2 regions of the Glaciecola siphonariae genome follow, and region 2 is predicted to be linked to the other one. Evidence: predicted binding sites of a transcription regulator. Region 2 holds the regulator's gene; the other holds the start of a gene.
What was found. Region 2 encodes NrdR, which represses ribonucleotide reductase genes. Its sites were predicted from a motif close to AAACACNANATNTNGTGTTT; they were not measured.

Region 1 (7,543 bases), on a different contig from region 2:
AAGCGGATGATTTTGGAATTACCTTCCATCAGCTCGCGCTCTGCAAATGCGAATGTACACGCAAACGACACATAAAAACGTATCGCTTCAAGCGCGTTTACTGAATTCATACATAAAAAGAGTTTCTTTTTAAGTGAGCGCATATTGACGTCGTAAGTTTCACCGTCAACCGTGAAAATACCGAGACCGCGTGTTTGATACATCTGAGTGTAAAAAATGAGGTCGTCGTAATATTTTGAAATGTCGGTCGCTCTGCGCTTGATCTCTTCGTTAACCACGATATCGTCGAAGATTTCGCTAGGGTCAGAAAACAAGTTTCGCAGTATGTGAGTGTAAGAGCGTGAATGGATAGTCTCAAAAAATGACCATGTCTCAACCCAAGTTTCGAGTTCCGGCAATGAGATAATCGGTAAAAATGCAATATTCGGGCTTCTACCCTGTACCGAATCTAAAAGGGTTTGATACTTTAGATTAGACGTGAATATGTGCTTTTCAGCATCGGTCAGTTTATGAAAATCAACACGATCTTTGCTTACGTCAACTTCTTCAGGACGCCAGAAGAAGGAAATCTGCTTCTCAATGAGCTTCTCAAAAATAGGATGTTTTTGTTGGTCATAGCGAGCAACATTAACAGGCGCACCGAAAAACATCGGCTCATTCATCGTGTCCGTAGTTTCTTGATTAAACGTTGTATATTTCATGTATTACTTCCTGATCCTATTATAATTCTTATATTTTACAGGCACCACCGGCGCAATCGTCATCATCTTCTATTATCGCTGTTTGCGCTTGTGGCTCTTGTACATTACCCGCAAGCTCGGTGTCTGACTTATCAGAAGCACCATCACGAGTGTTATGATAATAAAGCGTCTTCACACCGAGTTTGTATGTAGTTAGCAAATCTTTTAGTAATAGCTTCATAGGCACTTTATTGCCTTCGTACTTGCCTGGGTCATAGCTCGTGTTTGCAGAAATCGTTTGGTCAATAAATTTCTGCATGATTGCGACTAACTGCAAATACCCATCATTCGAAGGAATGTCCCATAGTAGTTCGTAGGCATTTTTCAATGCCTTATACTCAGGTACAACTTGTTTTAAAACGCCGTCCTTACTGGTTTTTATACTTATATGACCTCGTGGTGGTTCAATGCCGTTGGTGGCGTTTGAAATTTGTGAGGAGGTCTCAGAAGGCATTAGCGCAGACAGCGTAGAGTTGCGTAATCCGTGCTCTACAACGTCTTTTCTCAAAGCATCCCAATCGTAGTGTAAAGGTTCGTTGCAAATCGCATCCAAATCTTTTTTGTACGAATCAATCGGCATGATCCCTTGAGCATAGGTTGTTTCATTGAATTTAGGGCAAGCGCCTTTTTCTTTTGCAAGGTTGTTAGAGGCTTTGAGAAGGTAATACTGCATTGCCTCAAAAGTACGGTGAATTAAACCGTTTGCGCTATGATCTGAGTATTTAACGCCATGCTTTGCAAGATAATAAGCAAAGTTGATTACGCCTATTCCCAATGTTCTGCGTCCCATTGTTGCGGTAAGGGCAGCAGGGACGGGGTAGTCTTGATAGTCGAGAAGGCTATCAAGGGCCCTAACAGACAAATCAGCCAACTCTTCAAAATCATCTAAACTGTTGATTGCGCCAAGATTAAATGCAGAGAGTGTACACAGGGCAATCTCGCCTTCAGCATCGTCTACATTACGTAAGGGTTTAGTAGGCAGGGCGATTTCTAAACATAAATTGCTTTGACGAACCGGAGCAACTTTTGGATCGAATGGACTATGCGTATTGCAGTGGTCTACGTTTTGCAGATAGATGCGTCCGGTGCTCGCTCGCTCTTGCATAAACTGACTAAACAAATCGATCGCCTTCACACGTTTTTTGCGAATGCTGTCGTCGTTTTCATATTGCACATAAAGTCGTTCAAACTCTACTTGGTCGGCAAAAAAGGCGTCGTACAGACCCGGTACATCAGAAGGGCTAAACAAAGTAATGTAATCGTCTTTTATCATACGCGTGTACATCAGTTTGTTGCACTGCACACCATAATCAAGGTGACGCACGCGGTTTTCTTCAACGCCGCGGTTGTTTTTAAGTACTAACAATGATTCTACTTCAAGATGCCACATTGGGTAAAACAAGGTGGCTGCACCGCCTCGCACGCCGCCCTGTGAGCAGCTTTTCACAGCGGTTTGGAAATACTTATAAAACGGAACGCATCCTGTATGGAAGGCCTCACCGCCGCGGATAGGGCTGCCCAAGGCTCTTATACGACCCGCGTTTATTCCAATGCCTGCGCGCTGACTAACGTATTTTACTATCGCGCTTGCGGTGGCGTTAATTGAGTCAAGGCTGTCACCCGCTTCGATTAATACACACGAGCTGAATTGACGGGTAGGGGTTCGCACTCCCGCCATAATGGGGGTTGGTAAAGACAACTTAAAGGTAGAGGCGGCATCGTAAAAGCGCTTGATGTAGCTCATGCGAGTGTCACTTGGATACTTTGCGAACAAACATGCTGCAACTAATACATAGAGAAACTGAGCGCTTTCGTAAATCTCGCCACTCACTCGGTTCTGCACAAGGTACTTGCCTTCTAGCTGTTTAACAGCGGCATAACTAAAGTTCATGTCTCGCGAGTGGTCGATGAAGGCATCCATTTGTGCAAACTCTTCAGCGCTATAGTCTTCCACTATGTGTTTGTCGTATTTGCCCTGCTCAACGAGGGATTTAACGTGATCGTAAAGGGCAGGCGGCTCAAACTGCCCGTAGGCTTTTTTACGCAAATGAAAAATCGCAAGGCGAGCAGCCATGTATTGATAGTCTGGCACGTCAGTAGAGATTAGGTCAGCGGCTGACTTAATTAATGTTTCGTGTATCTCTGCGGTTTTGATTCCGTTGTAAAACTGGATTTGAGCTTTAATTTCGACCTGAGAGACGGAAACATCTTCAAGGCCTTTAGCGGCCCATGTCACGACTTTATGGATTTTGTCTAAATCGATGGCTTCTTGAGAACCATCACGTTTGGTTACCAAAAGATCATTTTTCATTTTAGTTATACTCTTGTTTTTGCTGGAATCTGAGCCCAGCTTGATGTGTTTCTTAGCGCGTAAAAGATTGAGTATTTGAAATTCCGCCAGCAGGTACGTCTGATATCCATGTAATGGACGAATAAACTCAACAGACACAAGATAGTGAGTCTTGAGTGGTATTGCAACCACTATATCTAGTGTTTAGGTGTCAAGAATCATTAACAGTGGATTTAGGTTAGTAGGAGCTAACCGATAAGATTAATGTGAAAGGGCTCTTTATTTCTTGCAAGTGTTTTTACGGTAAAAACAAAAAAATATTAAATTCTAACATCCATTTTATTAGTCCAAAATGTGATAACGAAATGATGATCCTTTCATCAATATACTGCGCTTTTTATTCAATCACTTTTGTGTAGATAGTTCCGGCGCAGCGCACACCACAAAATAGTTTACATCGACGTTTTTATCCGACAGATAATATTTTTGCAGCAAGGGCTGAAAATGCAAACCGGTCATCTCTTTGGCCTGTAGGCCGCTGCGCTCAATCATAGGAATAAGTTCTGCCGGCTGGATAAATTTACTGTGGTCATGGGTACCTTTAGGCACCATACGAAACACAAATTCAGCAGCAACGATGGCCATCAGATAGGACTTCATGTTGCGATTGAGTGTAGAAAAAACAACGGTACCGCCAGGCTTCACCATTTCACTACAAGCGCGCACAATTGCCTCTGGGTCAGGTACATGTTCTAACATTTCTAAACAACAAATTAAGTCGTATTGACGCGCTTTTTGTTGCGCCCAGTCTTCAGCAGTGGTGAGGTGATAGTCGATGTTGAGTTCCGACTCCAATCGATGCAGTTGGGCAACATCCAATGAAGCTTGAACCATATCAATACCAGTCACTTTAGCTCCCCGTTCGGCGAGCGCCTCCGATAAAATTCCGCCACCGCAACCAACATCTAGCACGGTTTTATCAAACAACCCTTCACAAGCGTTTTCAATATATTCAACGCGTAGGGGATTGATGTCATGAAGTGATTTGAATTCACCGTTGCGATCCCACCAATGACTTGCTAAATCTGCAAATTTTGACAGCTCTTGAGCATCTATGTTTGACATTACCCTTATCCAGTTTATTGCGTTTATAAGCGATAGTGCGATTATTGCACCTTTTATCTTGCCTTTATAGGGGCTTGATAAGTCACAAAATAAATTCAAAATATCGCGCACAATGCGCTACATTTTTTACGCCTATAGTGCTAGTATCGGGAGTTGAAAATACGATGATAAAACAAAGTGGTGACGCGCACATCCTCAATGGATTTTCAGACTAAGGCTCATTTTTGGAATGAGTAGGGTCAGAACAACTCTCCACAACAATAAGGATCATTCAGTTCATGACTGACAATGCCAAAAGTATCTCCCCGATTAATATAGAAGAAGAGCTTAAAAATTCCTACCTTGATTACGCAATGAGCGTGATTGTAGGACGTGCTCTACCAGATGTACGAGATGGCTTAAAGCCTGTTCATCGCCGCGTTTTGTTTGCGATGAATGAACTCAAAAATGACTTTAATAAACCCTATAAAAAATCTGCTCGCGTCGTAGGTGACGTAATCGGTAAGTACCATCCTCACGGTGACTCAGCAGTATACGACACTATTGTCCGCATGGCGCAGCCCTTCTCGCTACGCTACATGTTGGTAGATGGCCAAGGTAACTTCGGCTCGGTTGACGGTGATTCGGCTGCAGCTATGCGTTACACCGAAGTCAGAATGGCAAAAATTGCCCACGAATTACTCGCTGATCTTGAAAAAGAGACGGTGAATTTTGTGCCAAACTACGACGGTACGGAATTCATACCCGAGGTTCTGCCTACCAAAGTGCCCAATTTATTGGTGAATGGTTCATCCGGCATTGCTGTGGGCATGGCGACAAACATCCCGCCGCATAACTTAACAGAAGTGGTGAACGGGTGTTTAGCGCTGATTGAAAACCCAGACATTACATTCGAAGAATTATTAGAACATATACCTGGCCCAGATTTCCCAACAGCTGCAATGATAAGCGGCCGTGCAGGTATTATCAGCGCTTATAAGACTGGACGGGGTAAAATATATTTACGAGCAAAAGCTGAAATTGAGCAAGAAGAAAATGGTAAAGAGACCATTATTGTTCATGAAATACCGTATCAGGTAAACAAGGCGCGTCTGATTGAAAAGATTGCCGAGCTGGTAAAAGAAAAACGCGTTGAAGGTATTTCGGCGCTGCGCGATGAGTCTGATAAAGACGGCATGCGCATCGTGATTGAAGTTAAGCGAAATGAGTCAGCTGAAGTTTTACTTAACCATTTATACGCAAATACGCAGTTACAAACGGTATTTGGCATCAATATGGTTGCCCTTGACCGCAACCAACCAAAAGTATTCAACCTTAAAGAAATTCTTGAGCTGTTTGTATTACACCGTCGCGAAGTCGTTACGCGCAGAACGGTGTTTGAGCTTAGAAAAGCTCGCGACCGTGCACACATCTTAGAAGGCTTGGCCATTGCCCTTGTCAACATAGACCCAATCATTGAAATGATTAAACGGTCGAACAGCCCAGCGGACGCGAAAAAAGCGCTTATCGCTCAAGCTTGGGAATTAGGTGATGTAGCGGAAATGCTATCACGAGCGGGTAACGATGCCGCTCGTCCCGACTGGCTTGCTCCAGAGTATGGAATACGTGATGGAAGCTACTATCTTACCGAAGAGCAAGCGCAAGCCATTCTTGATTTGCGTTTGAACAAATTAACCGGACTTGAGCACGACAAAATTCTTGAGGAATATCGCGGCTTACTAGACGTCATTGCCGAGTTATTGCGTATTCTTGCAAGCTCAGAGCGTTTAATGGAAGTCATCGCGGAAGAATTAGTCGCCATTCGTGACGAATATGGCGATGAGCGGCGCACCGAAATAACCGCGGCCTCACATGATATCGATATTGAAGATTTGATTGAGCGTGAAGAAGTTGTTGTTACTCTCTCGCGTGAGGGATATGTCAAGTATCAGAAACTGTCTGATTATGAAGCGCAGCGTCGCGGTGGCAAGGGTAAGTCAGCCACTAAGATGAAAAATGAAGACTTCATTGAGAAGCTACTGGTTGCCAACACACATGATCATATTCTTTGTTTTTCTACCCGAGGCCGCTTGTATTGGTTAAAGGTGTATAACCTACCACTGGCCAGTAGAAATGCGCGCGGACGACCTATTGTTAATATCTTACCGCTTGAAGAAGGTGAAAGAATCACCGCCATATTGCCTATAAAAGAATTTGAGGCAGGGTATTATGTATTTATGGCGACTCGTAAGGGCACTGTGAAGAAAACTGAGCTTACGCAATATTCGCGTCCTCGAGCAAACGGCATTATTGCAGTTAATCTTACCGAGGGCGACGAGCTAATAGGGGTTGATTTGACCGACGGTAGTTCAGAAATTATGCTGTTCTCTGATGCCGGTAAAGTCGTTCGCTTCAGTGAAGATCACGTTCGCCCCATGGGTCGAACAGCAACGGGGGTTCGTGGTATCAGAATCGCTGATAACGAAGCTGTCGTATCGTTGATTGTACCAAATCAAGAGGGCGACATTCTAACCGCTACCGAAAATGGTTACGGCAAGCGCACTCCAATTGGCGAATACCCAACTAAAAGCCGAGCAACAAAAGGCGTTGTTTCTATAAAGGTATCTGAACGCAATGGTGCAGTAGTAGGCGCCGTTCAGGTAGACGAAACTAACGAGATTATGCTGATTTCTGACCAAGGTACGCTCGTGAGAACCCGTGCCGCTGAAGTATCAACGGTGGGTCGAAATACGCAGGGCGTGCGCTTAATTCGAACTGTTGAAGGTGAGCGGGTAGTTGGCCTACAGCGGATTGAAGAAGTAGAGGAAGTTATCGAACTAGATGAAGATGGCAACCCTATTGTGACGGAGACCGCTGAGGAAGCTACCATGGCAGGTGAGTCTAATGATTCTCAGGCTAATGCTGAAGCAAATGGAGATACCGATGACGACACCCCCGACGCATAACAGCGCTCGGTAGTAAGGTCTGATGGTAAGCTCTGATAGTAAAAGTTAGTAAGACACATAAAAAGTGAAACAAGCGACTCAGTTAGGTCGCTTGTTTTGTGTTTGTACAGGTGTGTTTGGAAGTGGACGGTTTTACTTACTTGCCCTTCTTTGCGCACTTTTGAAATATATTGAGACACGATATGCATAGTAAGTTTAATTTTAGCGCCGGGCCAGCAGCCTTACCGCAGCCAGTACTCAAACGAGCACAGGCTGAACTTCTTGATTGGAATGGCCAAGGTACGTCCGTCATGGAAGTTAGCCATCGAGGCAAACCTTTTATGGCAGTGGCTGAAAAGGCCGAGCGTGACCTGCGTGACATCATGCATATTCCAGACAACTATAAGGTTTTGTTTTTGCAGGGCGGTGGGCGCGGTCAGTTTTTTTCGGTGCCAATGAACCTT
Region 2 (7,543 bases):
GCGCATCTGCCGCGCGCTCCAATGCGTTGTCTAAGTTGTGTCCATCTTTGCTTTGAATAATCGCTTCTAGTTCGCCTTGCTCTTTTGCCAATGCGTCGAAGTCGGCCCCTTCTTCGGCGTATTCAGCATATACCTCGTCGAGTCGCTTGAGGGCATGAACAACATCTTCTACCGCCTCTTCAATATTGCCTCTAACAGTTTTACTCTCATTGAGTTTTGGCTCCTGCGCTAGATAGCCGATTTTAAGGCCGGGTTGTGGGCGCGCTTCACCTTCAATGTCGGTATCGATGCCGGCCATTATTTTAAGCAGAGTCGATTTACCCGCGCCATTTAGGCCTAACACGCCAATCTTTGCGCCTGGGAAAAAGCTAAGTGAAATATTTTTGAGAATGTGGCGATTAGGCGGAACGACCTTACCCACACGATGCATACTATAAACAAATTGCGCCATGGTGCTCTCTAGTTTTAAATGTCAATTAATAGCGATATTGTAATAGAGATGTGCAGGTGTTTACACCTCTATCTGTCAAGTTCCGCTTAATTAAAATTATGCTAAACTTTGGCAATACCAAGCGTAGTATTCACTTTAACACTAAGCGCGCATGCGTGTGGTTTTTGTCGCACCGCGGAGATGGATTTATATTTGCCCGTTTTTGAATCTGCAAAAGAGCATCTACTCGTGCATGCAGACGTTTTTATTCGATTTAGGAAATATGCCCTATGAGCTATTCGTTACAAGCCATTGCTGACCATATTGGCGGCGTGGTTAGAGGCAACAAGGAACATCAAATTACCGCAATGGCAACCTTAGCCGGCGCAAAAGAGCATCAGTTGTCGTTTTTATCCAATAGCAAATACACCAATGATTTAAAAGTAACGCAGGCCGGCGGTGTTATTTTAAGTGAAGATCAGGCCGCGGCGTTTATGGGCAATGCAATTGTGCATACTAACCCTTACGTTGGCTTTGCTTTGGCATCACAACTGCTAGATACCACGCCGTCACAAACGCCAGAAATTTCGAAAGATGCAAGCATCGACCCAAGCGCCACCTTGGGTAAAAACGTGTCGGTCGGTCCAGCTGCGATGATTAACAAAGACGTTAAGATTGGCAACAACGTTGTGATTGGGGCAGGCGTGTTTATTGGTGATGGCTGTGATATTGCCGACAATTGCCATATAAGAGCGAACGTTACGCTTTACCATAGCGTTACATTGGAACAAGGTGTGTCTGTACACAGCGGCACGGTCATTGGGGCCGATGGTTTTGGCTATGCTAACGATAAAGGTGTTTGGATTAAAATTCCGCAAACCGGCGGTGTGCGTATTGGTGAGGGAACAGAAATCGGCGCCAACAGCTGTATCGACCGCGGCGCACTAGACGATACGCTCATTGGCAAAAACTGTATTATCGATAACATGGTGCAAATCGGCCACAATTGCGTGATAGGCGATCACACTTGTATTTGTGGCAGCACCGGTATCGCGGGTAGCGTTACCATCGGACGGTACGTCGTTATTGCCGGCGGTGTTGGGGTAAACGGACATATTAGTATCTGCGATAAGGTCCAGGTAACTGGGTTTTCGATGGTAACAAAAAACATCACTGAACCAGGCGTTTACTCGTCTGGCTTGCCTGCTGTGCCCACAAGAGAGTGGCAAAAGAATACCGTGAAATTGCGCACAATAGACAAGCTTTACGAGCGTGTCAAAGCGCTCGAAAGTCTGGCGAAATCTAAATAAAAGCAGCCAATATTAACAAGCAAAAAGCACCCGGAGGTTCGCGTTGCTTTTGCTTGCCGATTTTGTGACTTTTTTTAGCCCTAATTTTGTCTGCGCCCTATACAAAATGCTCAAAATGTCTAAAATGTCGGTCAAATATTTAAGCGCCTTGACAGCGCACAAATGCTTGTTTCGAGCAATGCTCAAACATAAATTGATGTTTAAAATGTTGCGCCGCTACAATCATCTAATACCATGATGCTTTTAGCTACATTAAATACGCTCAATTAACCTTTGCAGCTCACTAGGTCTGCTACCTGCCTTAACAAAGGAGAAAACATGTTATCCAGCAATATGACTATCGCCGAGTTCGATCCGGAATTGGCCGATGCCATGGAAAAAGAAAGACAGCGCCAAGAACATCACATTGAGCTGATTGCGTCTGAAAACTATTGTAGCCCGCGCGTTCTTGAGGCGCAGGGTTCGCAACTTACCAATAAATACGCAGAAGGGTATCCGGGCAAACGCTATTATGGTGGCTGTGAGTATGTTGATATTGCTGAAGAACTTGCGATAGACCGCGCTAAACAGTTGTTTGCGTGTGATTACGCAAACGTACAACCGCACTCTGGCTCTCAGGCCAATACTGCTGTGTTCATGGCGCTTTTAGAGGCAAATGATACCGTGTTAGGAATGAGCCTGGCTCACGGCGGTCATTTAACCCATGGAGCGCATGTTAATTTTTCAGGAAAAACCTACAACGCCGTGCAATATGGTCTGCACCCAGAAACCGGCGTTATTGACTATGATCAGGTTGAAGCGCTAGCGCTTGAGCACAAACCTAAAATGATCATTGGCGGATTCTCTGCTTATTCTGGCATTGTTGATTGGGCACGATTCAGAGAAATTGCCGACAAAGTTGGCGCGTATTTACTTGTGGATATGGCTCATGTAGCCGGTTTAGTAGCGGCAGGCGAGTACCCAAGCCCCATTCCTCACGCTCACGTGGTGACAACAACGACTCATAAAACGCTGGCGGGCCCTCGTGGCGGCTTGATTTTGTCAAACTGTGGCGACGAAACCCTATACAAAAAATTCAACAGCGCTGTATTCCCCGGTAATCAAGGCGGTCCGCTTTGCCACGTTATTGCAGCTAAAGCAGTTGCGTTTAAAGAGGCCTTATCTGATGACTTTAAAGTGTATCAAAAGCAGGTCTTGAAAAACGCGAAGGCGATGGTAGCTGTGATGCAAGATAGAGGGTTTAAAGTTGTTTCAAATGGCACAGATAATCACCTGTTTTTACTAGATTTAATTGATAAAGACATCACCGGAAAAGATGCTGACGCTGCCCTAGGCAACGCTAATATTACCGTCAATAAAAACTCAGTACCAAACGATCCTCGCTCTCCCTTTGTGACCAGCGGTTTGCGCATCGGTTCACCAGCGATAACGCGCCGCGGCTTTGCGGAGGCTGAAGCGAAGCAAGTAGCAACGTGGATATGTGACGTGCTTGATAATATGGGCGACGACAGCGTGATTGCGCGGGTTAAAGGCGAAGTTGTTGAACTTTGTGAGAAGTTTCCAGTTTACGGATAAAACAGCCGCTTTTAGTTGCCTGCGTATTCAGGCTAATAGTGATACTAGCCGGATACGTCCGGCTTTTTAATTTTCTAGGTAGTGCGTATTTGTGGTTAGCCTGAGTTAGGCTTATCAGAGTTGGCGTATAAGGAAACGATATGTTTTGTCCGTTTTGTTCAGCGCAAGAAACCAAAGTGATTGATTCTCGCTTAGTATCCGATGGTGCGCAGGTTCGTAGGCGTCGTCAATGCGTTGAGTGCAGTGAGCGATTTACCAGTTTTGAAGCCGCTGAATTAGTGATGCCTCGGGTCGTAAAGCGCGATAATACGCGAGAACCCTTCAACGAAGAGAAGTTGATGTCAGGCCTACAGCGCGCCCTTGAAAAACGCCCAGTTAGCATAGAGGCAATTGAGCAGTGCGTATTTCAAATTAAAGCGTCACTTCGAGCTACTGGCGAGCGTGAGGTTAAAAGCGAGTTTGTGGGGGAGCTAATTATGGATGCCCTTAAAAAACTTGATAAAGTGGCTTACGTGCGTTTTGCGTCGGTTTACCGCTCGTTTGAAGACGTCAAAGAATTTGGTGAAGAAATCGCCAGATTATCGAGTGAATCTCAATAAATGATGGCTCAGGCTCAGTTTAGCGAACAAGACGCCAAGTTCATGGCTTTGGCACTGAGTCTTGCCAAGCGCGGTGAACTATCGGTAAGCCCTAACCCGAGTGTGGGGTGTGTGCTAGTTTCGGACCAAGGAAAACTTGTTGGGCAAGGTTTTCATGTGAGGGCCGGTGAGCCACACGCCGAAGTGATTGCCTTAGCGCAAGCAGGCAGCCACGCAAAAGGTGCTACCGCATATGTGACGCTTGAGCCATGTGCCCACCATGGACGCACCGGGCCGTGCGCTCAAGCTTTGGTCAATGCGGGCGTCGTCAAGGTGATTGCAGCTACTCTCGACCCTAATCCCTTAGTCGCAGGGAAGGGCATGGCGATGCTTGAACAAGCCAGCATCCATACTTCAAGCGGCCTTATGGAGAAACATGCGCAAGCAATCAACGCTGCGTTTTTTACTCGCATGCTGACAAAGCGCCCTTACGTAATATTAAAACTTGCCGCAAGCCTTGATGGGAAAACCGCGCTGGCGAACGGCGAAAGCCAATGGATAACCTCTCCTCAAGCTAGACGCGACGTACAGTTAGAGCGCGCGCGCTCTTGCGCTATTTTATCTGGGTCGGGCACTGTGCTTTCAGACAATCCGCGTTTGAACGTGCGCGCCGACGAGTTATCGCCAAGCAATGCAGAGGCATTTGCTAAGCGGGGCAAACAGCCTCTGCGCGTGATTGTTGACGGTCAAAACCAGTTAAACCACCATCTTCACTTGCTACAAGACGGCCAAGCCACGCGGGTTTACAACCATCGGTTTGACAGCAGCATCGCAAACGACTTTGTTACCCAAGTGCAGCTCGATAGAAAACAGAATGGGCGACATGTTGATTTGGCACGTATGCTTGATGACCTTGGTCATGAGCAAATCAACCGAGTATGGGTTGAGGCCGGTGCGAAGCTAGCGGGTGCCTTGCTTGATGCAGACCTAGTAGATGAACTTGTTCTGTATATGGCGCCTAAGTTACTTGGTGGCAATGCAATGGAGCTTGTTAGCACCCAAACCAAAACACATTTGAATCAGGCCTTGAATGCCCCCATATCTGAATTGAAACAGATAGGGCCAGATATTAAGCTTCGCTGCCAATTAAAACAGCGCGGTTGAAGCTCAGTTTCGTGCGATGCGGCATAAGCGATTTACTTGCGACACACTAGCAGGTGAGAAACCGTCAATAAAAGTGAGAACATCATGTTTACCGGAATTATCGAAGCAGTAGGAATCATTTCATCTCTCGACCAGCAAGGCCAAGACATTCGCCTTACAGTACAGTCAGGGAAATTAGATATGACTGACGTGCACCTGGGTGACAGTATTGCTACCAACGGCGTTTGTTTAACCGTGGTAGATAAAGGTGACGACTACTACAAAGCAGACGTATCTGCTGAGACAATCAAGTATACCGGTTTTGCACATTACAGCAGCGGCAGTTCAGTCAACCTTGAAAAGGCAATGCGCACCGATAGCCGTTTTGGCGGACACATCGTGTCTGGGCATGTTGATGGTGTGGGCACGGTAGAGTCGATTAGTGAACATACTCGCTACGTTGAGGTATGGGTGAAAGCGCCCGATAACCTTGCAAAGTACATTGCGCATAAGGGCTCAATTACAGTAGACGGCGTAAGCTTAACGGTTAATGAAGTAAAGGGTGCGTCATTCATGCTGTGGTTAATACCGCATACATTAAAAGAAACCGTGATTGGCGGGTATAAAGTGGGTACCCAAGTAAACTTAGAGGTAGATGTTATTGCCCGTTACCTAGAGCGCTTGATGCTAGGCGATAAGGCAGCCACGCCACAAGCTTCAGATATCAGCATGAGTTTTTTGGCTGAACACGGATATTTAAAATAAAAAGCTCCCATTGAGCGAAGGCTCACGCTGGGACCACGCACTGACACACACACAAAGGCAGTAAGATGGCACTAAACAGCACACAAGAGATTATTGACGATATCAAACAAGGGAAAATGGTCATCCTTATGGATGATGAAGACCGCGAAAATGAAGGTGATATCATCATGGCGGCGCAGCATGTAAACGCCGAAGCCATAAACTTTATGGTAACGCACGCACGCGGACTGGTATGTTTGCCCATGACAACCGAGCGCTGCAAGCGTTTAAAGCTTCCGCTCATGGTTGATAAAAACAGCGCACAGTTTTCAACTAATTTTACCGTATCTATTGAAGCCAGAGATGGCGTAACAACGGGTATTTCAGCAGCTGACCGAGCGCGCACCATTCAAGCAGCGGTCGCGCATGATGCCGTGGCAGACGACATTGTGCAGCCGGGTCATATTTTTCCATTAATCGCTAAAGAAGGTGGAGTGTTAAATCGCGCTGGACACACCGAAGCAGGCGTAGATTTAGCGCGTTTAGCAGGTTGTGAACCTGCGGCTGTGATTGTCGAAATTCTAAATGATGATGGCAGCATGGCCAGACGGCCTGAGCTTGAAGTGTTTGCTCAAAAACACGGCCTGAAAATTGGCACGATTGCCGATTTGATCGAGTACCGAAATTTAAACGAAACGACCATAGAAAAAGTGGCGACGTGCAAATTGCCAACCGAGGTCGGTGAGTTTGAGCTTATTACATTTAAAGATGTGATCGATAAACAAATCCACTTTGCGCTTAAAAAAGGCGAGATTGATGCAAGCGAACCTACCTTAGTGAGAGTGCATCTGCACAACACGCTGAGTGACTTACTAGGTTCAACCCGAGCTATTAATCGCTCTTTGCCTTTGCAAGAAGCCATGAAGCGCATTCATGATGAGGGTGGGGTGTTGGTTTTATTGGGCAAAGAAGAAGATATTGAAGGCCAAGTTAAGCAGTTTGAGGCTGAAGATAACGACCAAATAGCGAAAGGTAAAACATGGCAGGGCTCGTCACGTACCGTTGGCGTAGGCAGCCAGATATTAGCCAGTTTAGGTATAAAGAAAATGCGTTTGCTCAGCAAACCAATTAAATATTCAGCGCTATCTGGCTATGGATTAGAGGTTGTAGAATACATACATGACTAGGCACAATTAACGACTTGCAATAGTTGTTTATAAGGCCTAAATCACACCCGTGCACAGTAAGGCTTAAAATATCTCACGATTTGAGTCTTCTGTGCTATACTTCGCGCCGATTTTTATAGGAGCATATTGCATGAACGTAATCGAAGGTAATGTACGCGCCACAGGCAAAAAATTCGCCATTGTTGTTGCCCGCTTTAACAGTTTTGTTGTTGAAAGTTTGTTAGAAGGTGCGCTTGATACGCTCGAACGTCATGGTGAAGTGAATCCTGACGACATCACGGTAGTGCGCGTGCCTGGCGCTTATGAAATGCCACTCGCTGCGAAAAAGGTTGCTCAAAAAGGCAATTTTGACGCCATTATCGCCTTGGGCGCAGTGATCCGCGGCGGCACACCGCATTTTGATTTTGTTGCCGGAGAGTGCAACAAGGGGCTAGCTCAAGTGTCAATGGATGAAGGTATTCCCGTCGCTTTTGGCGTGATCACGACCGACAGTATTGAGCAAGCGATCGAGCGTTCTGGTACTAAAGCCGGCAACAAAGGCTCTGAAGCCGCGTTGTCTGCGCTTGAAATGGTGAA

Region 1: nrdA (class 1a ribonucleoside-diphosphate reductase subunit alpha) is a predicted target of NrdR. The motif match lies at 3,217-3,236, and genes of this name have one in related genera.

Annotation. Positions count from the first base shown of each region.
Region 1 is NZ_JBHSGU010000002.1:578,192-585,734, forward strand. Features, by position in the region: gene nrdB (class Ia ribonucleoside-diphosphate reductase subunit beta) at 1-701, opposite strand, end outside; gene nrdA (class 1a ribonucleoside-diphosphate reductase subunit alpha) at 730-3,051, opposite strand; gene ubiG (bifunctional 2-polyprenyl-6-hydroxyphenol methylase/3-demethylubiquinol 3-O-methyltransferase UbiG) at 3,436-4,155, opposite strand; gene gyrA (DNA topoisomerase (ATP-hydrolyzing) subunit A) at 4,434-7,100, shown strand; gene serC (3-phosphoserine/phosphohydroxythreonine transaminase) at 7,283-7,543, shown strand, end outside.
Region 2 is NZ_JBHSGU010000029.1:31,864-39,406, reverse strand. Features, by position in the region: gene ettA (energy-dependent translational throttle protein EttA) at 1-451, opposite strand, end outside; gene lpxD (UDP-3-O-(3-hydroxymyristoyl)glucosamine N-acyltransferase) at 721-1,740, shown strand; gene glyA (serine hydroxymethyltransferase) at 2,059-3,315, shown strand; gene nrdR (transcriptional regulator NrdR) at 3,456-3,914, shown strand; gene ribD (bifunctional diaminohydroxyphosphoribosylaminopyrimidine deaminase/5-amino-6-(5-phosphoribosylamino)uracil reductase RibD) at 3,915-5,057, shown strand; gene ACFO4O_RS16885 (riboflavin synthase) at 5,142-5,801, shown strand; gene ribBA (bifunctional 3,4-dihydroxy-2-butanone-4-phosphate synthase/GTP cyclohydrolase II) at 5,867-6,967, shown strand; gene ribH (6,7-dimethyl-8-ribityllumazine synthase) at 7,098-7,543, shown strand, end outside.